Regions from separate parts of the Microbacterium sp. BE35 genome, predicted to be linked through region 3. Evidence: riboswitches for the same ligand, from Rfam matches in the RefSeq annotation. Region 3 holds a riboswitch; each other region holds the start of a gene.
The links. A riboswitch is a leader RNA that binds a small molecule or an ion and turns the genes downstream of it on or off. The one in region 3 is predicted to bind thiamine pyrophosphate.

Region 1 (4,034 bases), on a different contig from region 3:
CCGTCGAAGCGGGAGCGGGTGCAGCAGCTGCCGTGGGCGCGGCGACGGGAGCGGCGCCGCGCGCCAGAACGCGGGCGACCATCAGCTCGAGCTGCAGACGCGGCGAGGTGGCGCCGGTCATGTCGTCGAGGGTCGCGATGACGAGGTCGGCGATGTGCGACAGCCGCGACGGACCGAACGCGTCGGCCTGGCGCTGCATGCGCGCGAGGTCTTCGGCCGAGACGCCCCGCAGCACGGCGGCGGCGCCCTGTCCGGTCGCCGACACGACGATGAGGTCGCGCAGGCGCTCGAGCAGGTCGTCGACGAAGCGGCGCGGGTCCTGCCCGGTCTGCACCACGCGGTCGACCGCGGCGAAGGCGGCCGATGCGTCAGAGGCGGCGAACGCGTCGATCACCTCGTCGAGCAGCTCGGCGTGAGTGTAGCCCAGCAGCGCGACCGCGCGGGCGTAGGTGACCTTGGCGTCTTCCGAGCCGGCGATCAGCTGGTCGAGCAGCGACAGGGTGTCTCGGGGCGATCCGCCGCCCGCGCGCACGACGAGCGGCAGCACGCCTTGCTCGACGTTCACGCTCTCCTGCGCGCACAGCTGCTCGACGTACTCGAGCATGGCGGCCGGAGGCACGAGCCGGAACGGGTAGTGATGGGTGCGCGACCGGATGGTGCCGATGACCTTCTCGGGCTCGGTCGTCGCGAAGATGAACTTCACGTGGTCGGGCGGCTCTTCGACGAGCTTGAGCAGGGCGTTGAAGCCCTGCGGGGTGACCATGTGCGCCTCGTCGAGAATGAAGATCTTGAACCGGTCGCGGGCCGGCGCGAACACCGCGCGCTCGCGCAGGTCTCGGGCATCGTCGACGCCGTTGTGGCTCGCCGCGTCGATCTCGACGACGTCGAGCGAACCTCCGCCGCCACGGCCGAGCTCGACGCAGCTGTCGCACGTGCCGCACGGCGTGTCGGTCGGGCCCTGCGCGCAGTTCAGGCACCGGGCGAGAATGCGCGCCGACGTGGTCTTTCCGCACCCGCGGGGGCCCGAGAACAGATACGCATGACCGACCCGGTCGCCGCGCAGCGCGGTCATGAGCGGCTCGGTGACCTGCGACTGCCCGATCATCTCGCCGAACGACTCGGGCCGGTAGCGGCGGTAGAGGGCGGTGGTCACTCCCCCAGCCTACGGCGTGGGGCCGACACTTCGGCAGGCTCAGCCCATCGCACCGCGACCGCACCTCGACAGGCTCGGCGACGGAGGTCGGACCCGAGCCGCGCCGGCCGGCGACACACGGCGATGGCCCGTCGGGATCCCCTGCTAGATTGCTCGGCAGTGACACGGGGTGCCCGCACGGCGGGCTGAGAACACACCCGTCGAACCTGATCTCGATCATGCGAGCGAAGGGATGTCGCGATGAACGCGCGCACCGAAGCACACCTGTCCGCCCTCTCCCCCGCCGCCGCGCTGACGGCGCTGCGGGAGACCTCGCCCCTGGTGCAGTGCATCACCAACTCGGTGGTGACGAACTACACCGCGAACGCACTCCTGGCGGTGGGCGCCGCCCCCGCGATGTCCGACATACCGGGCGAGGCCGGGCTCTTCGCCGGCGTCGCCGACGGCGTGCTCGTCAACCTGGGCACCCCGACCGCCGAGCAGCGCGAGGCCGCCCGGGAAGCGGTGCGCGCCGGCACCCCGTGGGTGCTCGACCCGGTCGCGGTCGGCGTGCTGCCCGTGCGAACGGCCCTCGCCGCCGAGCTTCTCGAGCACCGTCCCGCGATCATCCGCGGCAACGCCTCCGAGATCCTCGCCCTCGCCGGCGGAGGCGGCGGCGGTCGCGGAGTCGATGCGACGGACGGAACGGATGCCGCGGCCGGCGCCGCGCGATCCCTCGCGCTGAGCACCGGCGGCGTGGTGGCCGTGTCGGGCCCGGTCGACCTCGTGACCGACGGCGAGCGGGTGGTCCGCGTCCATGGTGGGGATGCGCTGCTCACGCGCGTCACCGGCGGCGGCTGCTCGCTCGGCGCGGTGATGGCCGCGCTCGTCGGCGTGTGTGCTCCGTTCGAGGCGGCGGTGGCGGCGTCCGTCCTCTACGCGGTCGCGTCCGAACGGGCCGCGGCCCGCGCGGAGGGACCGGGCACCTTCGGCGTGGCGTTGCTCGACGCGCTCGACGCCGTGGCCGCAGCACCGGCCGAGCTCGACGCGCGCGTCGCCGACGTGCTGGCGATCCGATGACGAGGCGCGGCGCGCGTCTCGCGCTGCACCTCGTGACCGACGACCGCCTGCCGTTCGACCGACTGCTCGAGGTCGTCGACGCCGCGGTCGGCGCGGGGGTCGACGTCGTGCAGCTGCGAGCGAAGTCGGTGACCGCCCGCGAAATGCTGCGCCAGGCGCGAGCCCTCTCGGACGTCATCGACCGCCGTTGCCTGCTCCTCGTCAACGACCGCGTCGACGTGGCCGTCGCCGCCCAGGATGCCGGAGCCCGCGTCGACGGCGTCCACCTGGGACAGAGCGACCTCCCGCCCGAAACGGCGCGCCGGCTGCTCGGGTCGAAGGCCGTGATCGGATGGACCGCGAACTCCGCGGAGCATCGGGCTGCAGCGCGTCTCCCCCGCGACGGCACGATCGACTACCTCGGGGTCGGGGTGATCCGGCCGACGTCGACGAAGCCCGACCACCCGCCGGCGCTCGGCGTCGAGGGCTTCGCGGCGTTCGCCGCGGGCGCGGACCTGCCGTGCATCGCGATCGGCGGGGTGACCGAGTCGGATGTCGCTGCCCTGCGCGACTGCGGGGCTGCGGGCGTCGCGGTCGTGTCGGCGATCTGCGGCGCGGACGACCCGGCCGCGGCGGCCCGCGCGCTGCGGAGCGCAGCCGATGCGACCTCGCTCGAGGGGGTCGCGCAGTGACCGGCACCTCGCTCGCCGCGCCTGCACCGACGCCGGTTCGAGCCGTGTCGATCCCGCGGGTGCTCAGCATCGCCGGCACCGACCCGACCGGCGGCGCCGGTGTGCAGGCGGATCTCAAGTCGATCGGCGCCCTCGGCGGCTATGGCATGGCCGTGGTCACCGCACTCGTGGCGCAGAACACGCTCGGCGTGCGCGACGTGCACGTGCCGCCGACGGCGTTCCTCGCCGCGCAGCTGGACGCCGTGTCGGACGACGTCGAGATCGACGCGGTCAAGATCGGCATGCTGCAGTCGGCGGAGATCATCACCACCGTTCGGCAGTGGCTCGGACGCGTGCGCCCGCCGATCGTGGTGCTCGACCCGGTGATGGTGGCGACGAGCGGCGACCCGCTGCTGGACCCCGCTGCCGAGGAGTCACTGCGAGCGCTCGCCGGCGAGGTCGATCTCGTGACCCCGAATCTCGCGGAGCTCGCGGTGCTGATCGGACGCACTCACGCGACCTCGTGGGTGCAGGCCATCGATCACGCGCAGACCCTCGCACGCGACACCGGCACGACGGTGCTGCTGAAAGGCGGGCACCTCGACGGCGCCGAATGCCCGGATGCGATCGTGGCGGCCGACGGCACGGTGCACGAAGTCGGGGGCGTGCGCGTCGAAACGCGTCACACCCACGGCACCGGCTGCTCGCTCTCGTCCGCTATGGCGACGCTGCGTGCGGGCGGCGCGACCTGGCCCGATGCACTGCAGCGGGCGAAGACGTGGCTCACCGGCGCGCTCGCGCACGCCGACGCGCTGCGGGTGGGCGAGGGCAACGGTCCGGTCGACCACTTCCACGAGCTCCGGGGCGAGGCTGGGCCCCCGCCGGAGGCTTTGCGCGACGCGCCGGCGGCGTGCGGAGCGGTCGTGGGGACCAGTCCCCTCCCCTCATGGTCGGCACGCGTGTGGGAGGCCGCGGCAGCGGTGCGCGCCGACGTCGACGACCTCGAGTTCGTGCGCGGGCTCGGCGACGGCACGCTGCCGCGCGAGACGTTCCTGCGCTACCTCGCGCAGGACGCGATCTACCTCGGCGAGTACTCGCGCGTGCTGGCGAAGGCGAGCGCGCTCGCTCCGACGTCGCAGGAGCAGGCGTTCTGGGCGCGCGCAGCGGAGTCC
Region 2 (4,034 bases), 530 kb from region 3:
CGAGGCTCTGCACTGGGATGCCGAACGCGTAGACCACGAGGATGCCGCCGACCACGACGCCGAGCAGGGTGCGCCAGGTCGTGGGCTTGCGTCCGCCGGCGAGCACGATGAGTCCGATCACGATGGCCCCGGCGATCCACCCGAGCAGGTACCCGGCGGACGGGCCGAAGAAGACGCCGATGCCGCCGCGTCCACCCGCGAGAAGCGGCATCCCGACCGCGACGAGGCCGAGCAGGACGGTGACCGACAGCGCGCCGAGCCACGGGCCGAGGATGGCGCCGACGAGCATGACGCCGAGCGTTTGCGCGGTGATCGGCACTGACCCGAGGATCGTGAAGCCGCCGGGCAGCCCCAGCACGGCGATGATCGCGGCGAACACGGCGACGCGCGCCAAGGCGGTCGCGTCGAGCGTGCGGACGCCGGTCTGCGGGGCGAGCGAGGATTCGGGGGGATTGGCCATCGGACGAGGTCCCTTCGACGGATACGGTGATCCTGAACGACGTTCACTTGAACAGTGTTCACTATAACGCTGTTCAGTAGAGTGCTGTGATGGGGTCGGCGAGAGGACATCGGGGTCATACCCGTGACGAGGTCGCGCGCGCCGCGATGCGGATCCTCGACGAGTACGGCCTGCCCGACCTGACGATGCGCCGCCTTGCGGCCGCGCTGGAGGTGCAGCCGAGCGCCCTGTACTGGCACTTCCCCAACAAGCAGAGCCTGCTCGCAGAGCTCGCCGACCGGATCGTCGCCGAGATGCACGCCGTATCGACGGAGGGGGACTGGGCTGCGCGCGTCCGCACGGAAGCGTTCGCGCTCCGTGCTGCGATGCTCGCTCACCGCGACGGTGCCGAACTGGTGACGAGCACGTTCGCGCTCGGCCTGGGGTCCCAGGCGGCGCAGGACAGCCTGGCGGCGGCGATCACTGCTGGCGGTTTCGACGATGAATCTGTCCAGCGGGCCACCACAGTCCTGCTTCATTTCGTGCTCGGTCATGTTGAGCATGAACAGCAACGGCAGCAGTACCGCGCGCTGGGTGTCCACGGCGACCAGATCGACGATCAGCGACAGGAGGGCGCCTCGGACGCCGAGTTCGCCTTCGGCGTCGACCTCCTCGTCGGCGGACTGGAGTCGCGTCGCATCCGCGGCTGATCTCACAACGTCAGCACTCCTCGCGCAGCCCTCCGTCCGATCGCCTCGCACGAATGCGGTAGCGTGGCGCTATCCACACGGGTGCCCTCGCAAGGGCTGAGATCGGGCTGACGCGGCCTGCGACCGTTCGAACCTGTCCGGGTAATGCCGGCGAAGGAAGTAGGAGTCGCCTCCATGGAAGCTGTCCATTCATCGCGCGTTCTCGCGCACCTGCACGACACCGAACACGACATCCGGGTCCCGGTGGACCGGATCGCGCTGGAGCCGTCTCCTGACGGGTCGGTCAGCGCGCCGGTGACGGTGTACCGCACCCAGGGTCCGGGCAGCGATCCGGTGCGCGGGCTCCCGCCGTTGCGGGAGCAGTGGATCTCCGCACGCGAGGACACCGAGTGCTACGACGGTCGCGACCGGGATCTGCAGGACGATGGGCGTTCCGCAGTGCGCCGGGGCGCAGCATCCGCGGAATGGAAGGGTGAGAAGCGGGCCGCGCGGCGTGCCAAGCCGGGGCGCACGATCACGCAGATGCACTACGCCCGCAGCGGGATGATCACGCCGGAGATGAGGTTCGTCGCGCTGCGGGAGGACTGCGACGTGGAGCTGGTGCGCGCCGAGGTCGCCGCCGGGCGCGCCATCATCCCCAGCAACGTGAACCACCCCGAGTCGGAGCCGATGATCATCGGCAAGGCGTTCCTGGTGAAGATCAATGCCAACATCGGCAACTCCGCCGTCACCAGTTCGATCGCCGAGGAGGTGTCCAAGCTGCAGTGGGCGACCACGTGGGGCGCCGACACCGTCATGGACCTGTCGACCGGCGACGACATCCACACGACGCGCGAGTGGATCGTCCGCAACTCGCCGGTGCCCATCGGCACGGTGCCGATCTACCAGGCGCTGGAGAAGGTGAATGGCGACGCGTCGGCGCTCACGTGGGAGGTGTACCGCGACACGGTCATCGAGCAGTGCGAGCAGGGTGTGGACTACATGACCGTCCACGCCGGAGTGCTGCTGCGGTACGTGCCGCTGACAGCCGACCGGGTGACGGGAATCGTCTCACGGGGCGGGTCGATCATGGCCGGCTGGTGCCTGGCCCACCACCAGGAGAACTTCCTCTACACCCACTTCGATGAGCTCTGCGAGATCTTCGCCCAGTACGACGTCGCGTTCTCGCTCGGTGACGGGCTGCGGCCGGGGTCGATCGCCGACGCCAACGATGCCGCGCAGTTCGCCGAGCTGGACACGCTCGCCGAGCTGACGAAGCGGGCCTGGGAGTACGACGTGCAGGTGATGGTCGAGGGACCCGGGCACGTGCCGTTCCATCTGGTGCGGGAGAACGTGGAGAGGCAGCAGGAGCTGTGCGACGGTGCGCCGTTCTACACGCTGGGACCGCTGGTGACGGATGTCGCGCCCGGCTACGACCACATCACGTCGGCGATCGGGGCGACGGAGATCGCCCGCTACGGCACCGCGATGCTCTGCTACGTGACCCCGAAGGAGCATCTCGGGCTGCCGAATCGCGACGACGTGAAGACCGGGGTGATCACGTACAAGATCGCGGCACATGCGGCCGACCTGGCGAAGGGGCATCCCGGTGCCCGACTGCGGGACGACGCCCTGTCGAAGGCGCGGTTCGAGTTCCGGTGGCGCGACCAGTTCGCGCTGTCGCTGGACCCGGTGACGGCGGAGCAGTTCCACGACGAGACGCTGCCGGCCGAGCCGGCGAAGACCGCGCATTTCTGCTCGATGTGCGGTCCGAAGTTCTGCTCGATGCGGATCTCGCAAGACATCCGCAACGAGTTCGGGCTCGCGGGCGACGGCGCGCGGGCCGCCGGCATGGCGCAGAAATCAGCGGAATTCCGGGAATCCGGCGGGAAGGTGTACGTGCCCGCGCCCGCCCTCCGTCAGCCCTGAAGGCCAACGCATGGCTCACCCGAACGACGGGATGTCCGTCGGAGGCGAGGATGAGGTCCTAGGCGGCCGCGGCCGACACGGTCGCGGGGAGTGCGGCGCGCAGTCGCCGCGCACTGTCGGCGGGGTCATCCGACTCGGTGATCGCCCGGACGACAACGACACGCTCGGCCCCGGCTGCGACGACCTCGTCGATGTTCGTCAGGTCGATGCCGCCGATCGCGAACCACGGGCGTGTCGTGGAGATGCTCGCCGTGTAGCGGACGAGCTCCGGCCCAACGGCGGCGCGGCCGGGCTTGGTCGGGGTCGCCCAGACCGGTCCGACGCAGAAGTAGTCGAGATCGTCCGCGTCGGCGGCGATGTCGACCTGCGCCGGGGTGTGGGTGGACAGGCCGACGATCGCCTCGGGTCCCACGATCTTGCGGGCGAGCCGGGCCGGGAGGTCCTTCTGGCCGAGGTGGAGCACGGGGGCGCCGGCGACGTGGGCGATGTCGGCGCGGTCGTTGACGGACCAGAGCCTGCCGTGGCGGTCTGCCGCGTCGGCGAGGATGCTCAAGAACTCGAGCTGCTCGCCACCTTCCAGGGTCTTGTCGCGCAGCTGGATGATGTCGACCCCGCCCGAGAACGCAGCGTCCACGAAATCCGCGAAATCGCCCTGGCGGGCCCGGGCGTCGGTGCAGAGGTAGAGACGTGCGGCAGCGATGGACATCGGCCCAGCGTAGCGACGGATCCTCGGGGCTTTGACCGGCCGACCGTCGATGTGCTCGTCGTGGGCGGCGGGATCATCGGGCTCAGCATCGCCTGGCGGGCCGTGCAGACCGGACGTTCCGTGCGCCTCATCGACTCGGCACCCGCGCAGGGCGCCACCCATGCGGCGGCCGGCATGCTTGCACCCGTCAGCGAGTACCACCACCAGGAGCACGCGCTGCTGCCGGCGATGCGGGAATCCGCGGCACGCTACCCCGGCTTCGTGCAGGCAC
Region 3 (4,034 bases):
ATCGTGACGTCCTTGGCAGAGAGCAGGTTCCACGCGTCGAGGGTGCCGGTCTTGACCCCGACGACGCCCGGATCGGCGAGGAGGCCGTTCGTGTTCTCGACATGCCCGGCGCCGGGGAGGTCGACCGACTGCTTCGCGACGATCTCCGCGATGACAGGATGCGCGAGCGCCTTCTGGGCGAGCGTCACGAGGGCCTCGGGGCTCGCGGCGTTGCGCGCGTCCATTCCGGTGGGTTCGCGGACCGTGATCCCGGGAACGCCGTGGGCCGTCAGCCACGCGTTGGCGGCCGAGGCGTAGACGGCGTCGGAGGGCCAGATCCCCTGGGCCAGCCGGTCGGCGTAGTTGTTCGCCGAGCCGATGAGCATGCCCTCGAGCATCTGGTACTCGCTGAGCGAGCCGCCGACCGGGACGTCGAGCGCCGACTCGCCGCCTGCGCGGTACTGCCAGTAGCGCGAGCGGTCGGCGGACGTGAAGCGGTACTCCGGTCCTTGCTCGCCCACGGCGAGCGGCATCTCCTCGAGCACGACGAGTGCGGTGACGACCTTGGTGATGCTGGCGATCGCGTCGGGGTCGGCCGTGGAGGCGAGCGTTCCCGGGATGCCGGCGACGGCCTCGGCCGCGCTGCCCTGAGCAGGCCACGCCGGCGCGGCGGCGGGCGCCGCGATCGGCTGCACCTCCATCGCGGTCACGGTGGGGGCGACGGCGTGCAGCGGCCACAGCATGGTCGTCGCCGCATAGGCGCCGACGACGGCGGCGATCGCGAGCGTGGGAACCACGACGGCGGCGCGGAACGGGGAGCGGCGCGGGGCATCGGAGAGGAGGTCGGCCTCGACCGCCACGTACGGGGTCGCGGCCGCGGTCAGGTCGGCGGGGGCTGCGCCGTGCTCGACGAGGGATTCGTCGACCCAGGCGAGTGCGGTGTGCCCGCCGGTGACCGCGGTGACGGTCGGGGTGCCGAGGCCGGTCGGGAGCGCGAAGTCGGACGGCTCGACAGGCTCCGCGGCGTTCCACGTCGCGACCGACGGCACCTCGGCGACGGGCACCGTGGCGATCGTCGGAGCGGCGGCGGTCACGTCCACCGCGGCGGTGGTCGACGGCGGGTAGACAGCATCCGTCTCACCCGTCTGGATCGTGAGGATGCCGCCGTCGGGCACGTCTTCGGAACCTGCAACCGGGACGGCACCGGTCTGCGCGCGCCGCGCGCGACGCGTGGGTGCAGGGGTGTCGTCCGATGTCACCCCCCCAAAATACCTGCTGAGCCGGCGGTATACTCGTCGCCATAACCACGGGAGTCCGGTGAGCCGGGCTGAGAGGAAGCGATCCACGCTTCGACCGTCGAACCTGATCCGGATCATGCCGGCGCAGGGAGGAGCTCATATGCACGCGTCCACGTCCGCATCCACCCCCGTTGCGGCTCACTCGAAGGCCCCCCGGAGCCTCCGCTGGCGGGTGGTCGACATCGTCGTCGCCGCGGTGCTCGGCGTCGCGATCGGCCTGGTGTTCTGGGCCTGGAACACCATCGGCGGCACCTGGTTCGTCGCCATGGACGGACTCACCCCGGGCCTCGGCGGGATCGCCGTCGGCATCTGGCTCATCGGCGGCGTCATCGGCGGCCTGGTCATCCGCAAGCCGGGTGCCGCGCTGCTCGTCGAGGTGATCGCCGCGCTCGTGTCGATGCTGATCGGCAACGTGTGGGGCGTGTCGACCCTCTTCTCGGGCATCGTGCAGGGCCTCGGCGCCGAGCTCGTGTTCGCGATCTTCCTCTACCGCCGCTTCACGCTGCCCGTCGCGATGCTCGCCGGCGTCGGCGCCGCGGTAGGCGCCTGGGTGTTCGAGCTGTTCTACGGCAGCTCGCCCAACATCCTGAAGACCGTCGAGTTCAACGTCATCTACCTGGTGTCGCTGGCGGTCTCGGGCGCGCTGCTCGCGGGCCTCGTCGGCTGGCTCGCGGTGCGCGGGCTCGCCGCGACCGGTGCTCTCAACCGCTTCGCCGTCGGACGCGAAGCGCGCCGCGAGGTCTGACGTGACGGCGACCCGCCCCGCCCGCATCACCGCGGCGGGCTGGGGGTGGCGCTACGGCGGACGCCGGGCGGCTGCCGTCCACGACGTCTCGTTCACGATCGAGCCCGGGGAGCGCGTGCTCCTGCTCGGCGCATCGGGCGCGGGCAAGTCGACGCTCCTCGCCGGAATGGCGGGTCTGCTCGGCGGTGCCGACGAGGGAGACGAGACCGGCACCCTCCTCATCGACGGTGGACGTGCCGAGGCTCACCGCGGTCGCGTCGGGCTCGTGCTCCAGGACCCTGACGCCGGCGTCGTGCTGTCGAGGGTGGGAGACGATGTGGCGTTCGGCTGCGAGAACCTCGGTGTCCCGGCCGCGCAGATCCCCGCTCGGGTCGCAGAAGCCCTCGACGCCGTCGGGCTCGACGTGCCTCTCACCCGGCCGACCAAGGCACTGTCCGGGGGACAGAAGCAGCGACTCGCCCTCGCCGGCGTGCTGGCGATGCGGCCAGGGGTGCTCCTGCTCGACGAGCCCACCGCCAACCTCGACCCGCACGGCGTCCGTGAGGTGCGCGACGCCGTCGAGCGCGCAGTGCAGGAGAGCGGCGCGACGCTCGTCGTCATCGAGCACCGCACCGCGGTGTGGGCGGACCTCATGGATCGCGTCATCGTGGTCGGCGCCGACGGTGGGCTCCTCGCCGACGGGACGCCCGCCGAGGTGTTCGCGCGCCACGGTGCCACGCTCGCCGCCGCGGGGGTGTGGATCCCGGGCCACTCGGTCGATCTGCCCGTACTCGCTTCCGCCCGGGCCGATGCATCGGCGGCGGTGGCGGCATCCGCTCTCTCGATCTCCCGCGACGGCCGCACGATCGTGCGCTCGGGGCTCGACCTCGCCGTTGTTCGCGCTGCCGCGACCGTGATCACGGGTCCGAACGGCGCCGGAAAGTCCACGCTCGCCCTGACGCTCGCCGGGCTGCTGCCTGAGGCGGCGGGTCGCGTCGAAACCGCGCCGGAGCTCGCGGGGCGGTCCGGCCGGCGCCCGTCGAAGTGGACCTCGCGCGAGCTGCTCACGCGCATCGGCACGGTGTTCCAGGAGCCCGAGCACCAGTTCCTCGCCTCCACCGTGCGCGACGAGCTCGCCATCGGGCCGCGCTCGCGCGGCGTCGATCCGGCCACCGTCGGCCAGATCGTCGACGAGCTGCTCGAGCGGCTGCACCTCGCGCCGCTCGCCGCCGCGAACCCGTTCACACTCTCGGGCGGTCAGAAGCGCCGGCTCTCGGTCGCGACCGTGCTCGCCGACGCGCCCCCGGTGATCATGCTCGATGAACCGACCTTCGGGCAGGACCGCCGCGGCTGGATCGAGCTCGTGCAGCTGCTCCAGTCCGAGATCGCCGCCGGCACGACCGTCGTCGCCGTCACCCACGACGAGGATGTGCTGCGTCACCTCGGCGGCCACCGCATCGAGCTGGGGGAGCCGGTGCGCGCGGGGGTGGGATCGTGACCGCCGTCGACGCCCGCACCCCGGAGGTCGAGGCAGCCCCCCGCGCCTGGCTCGACGGCGTGAATCCGGTCACCAAGATCGTGCTCGCGCTGCTGCTGTCGGTGCCGCTGTTCGCGTCCATCGACGCCACGAGCGCCCTCGTCGCGATCGTGCTCCAGCTCGCCTGCATCCCGCTGACCGGCCTCGCGATCGTGACGGTGCTGAAACGGATGCTGCCCGTCCTCGTGTTCGCGCCGGTCGCCGGCGTCAGCATGCTGCTGTACGCGGAACCCGGTGGCACCGTCTACTGGTCGTTCTGGTACGCGACGATCAGCGACGACTCGATCGCCCTGGCGATCGCGGTGTGCCTTCGCGTGCTCGCCCTGGCACTGCCGACGATCCTCCTGTTCGGCCGCACCGACCCGACCGAGCTCGCCGACGCGCTCGCCCAGGTCGCGAGGCTGCCCTCGCGATTCGTGCTCGGCGTGTTGGCCGGCACCCGCACGCTGGGGCTCTTCCTCGACGACTGGCGCAGCATGGGCCTCGCCCGCCGGGC

Region 1: linked by a shared signal. The riboswitch ahead of thiM (hydroxyethylthiazole kinase) and the one ahead of J2Y46_RS02355 (ECF transporter S component) in region 3 are both predicted to bind thiamine pyrophosphate.
Region 2: linked by a shared signal. The riboswitch ahead of thiC (phosphomethylpyrimidine synthase ThiC) and the one ahead of J2Y46_RS02355 (ECF transporter S component) in region 3 are both predicted to bind thiamine pyrophosphate.

Annotation. Positions count from the first base shown of each region.
Region 1 is NZ_JAVDXD010000005.1:130,546-134,579, forward strand. Features, by position in the region: gene J2Y46_RS16510 (DNA polymerase III subunit gamma and tau) at 1-1,153, opposite strand, end outside; TPP riboswitch at 1,309-1,403, shown strand; gene thiM (hydroxyethylthiazole kinase) at 1,394-2,212, shown strand; gene thiE (thiamine phosphate synthase) at 2,209-2,883, shown strand; gene J2Y46_RS16525 (bifunctional hydroxymethylpyrimidine kinase/phosphomethylpyrimidine kinase) at 2,880-4,034, shown strand, end outside.
Region 2 is NZ_JAVDXD010000001.1:1,075,284-1,079,317, forward strand. Features, by position in the region: gene J2Y46_RS04740 (biotin transporter BioY) at 1-460, opposite strand, end outside; gene J2Y46_RS04745 (TetR/AcrR family transcriptional regulator C-terminal domain-containing protein) at 607-1,149, shown strand; TPP riboswitch at 1,217-1,325, shown strand; gene thiC (phosphomethylpyrimidine synthase ThiC) at 1,324-3,057, shown strand; gene thiE (thiamine phosphate synthase) at 3,116-3,763, opposite strand; gene thiO (glycine oxidase ThiO) at 3,824-4,034, shown strand, end outside.
Region 3 is NZ_JAVDXD010000001.1:541,968-546,001, reverse strand. Features, by position in the region: gene J2Y46_RS02360 (D-alanyl-D-alanine carboxypeptidase) at 1-1,238, opposite strand, end outside; TPP riboswitch at 1,276-1,385, shown strand; gene J2Y46_RS02355 (ECF transporter S component) at 1,378-2,022, shown strand; gene J2Y46_RS02350 (ABC transporter ATP-binding protein) at 2,024-3,499, shown strand; gene J2Y46_RS02345 (energy-coupling factor transporter transmembrane protein EcfT) at 3,496-4,034, shown strand, end outside.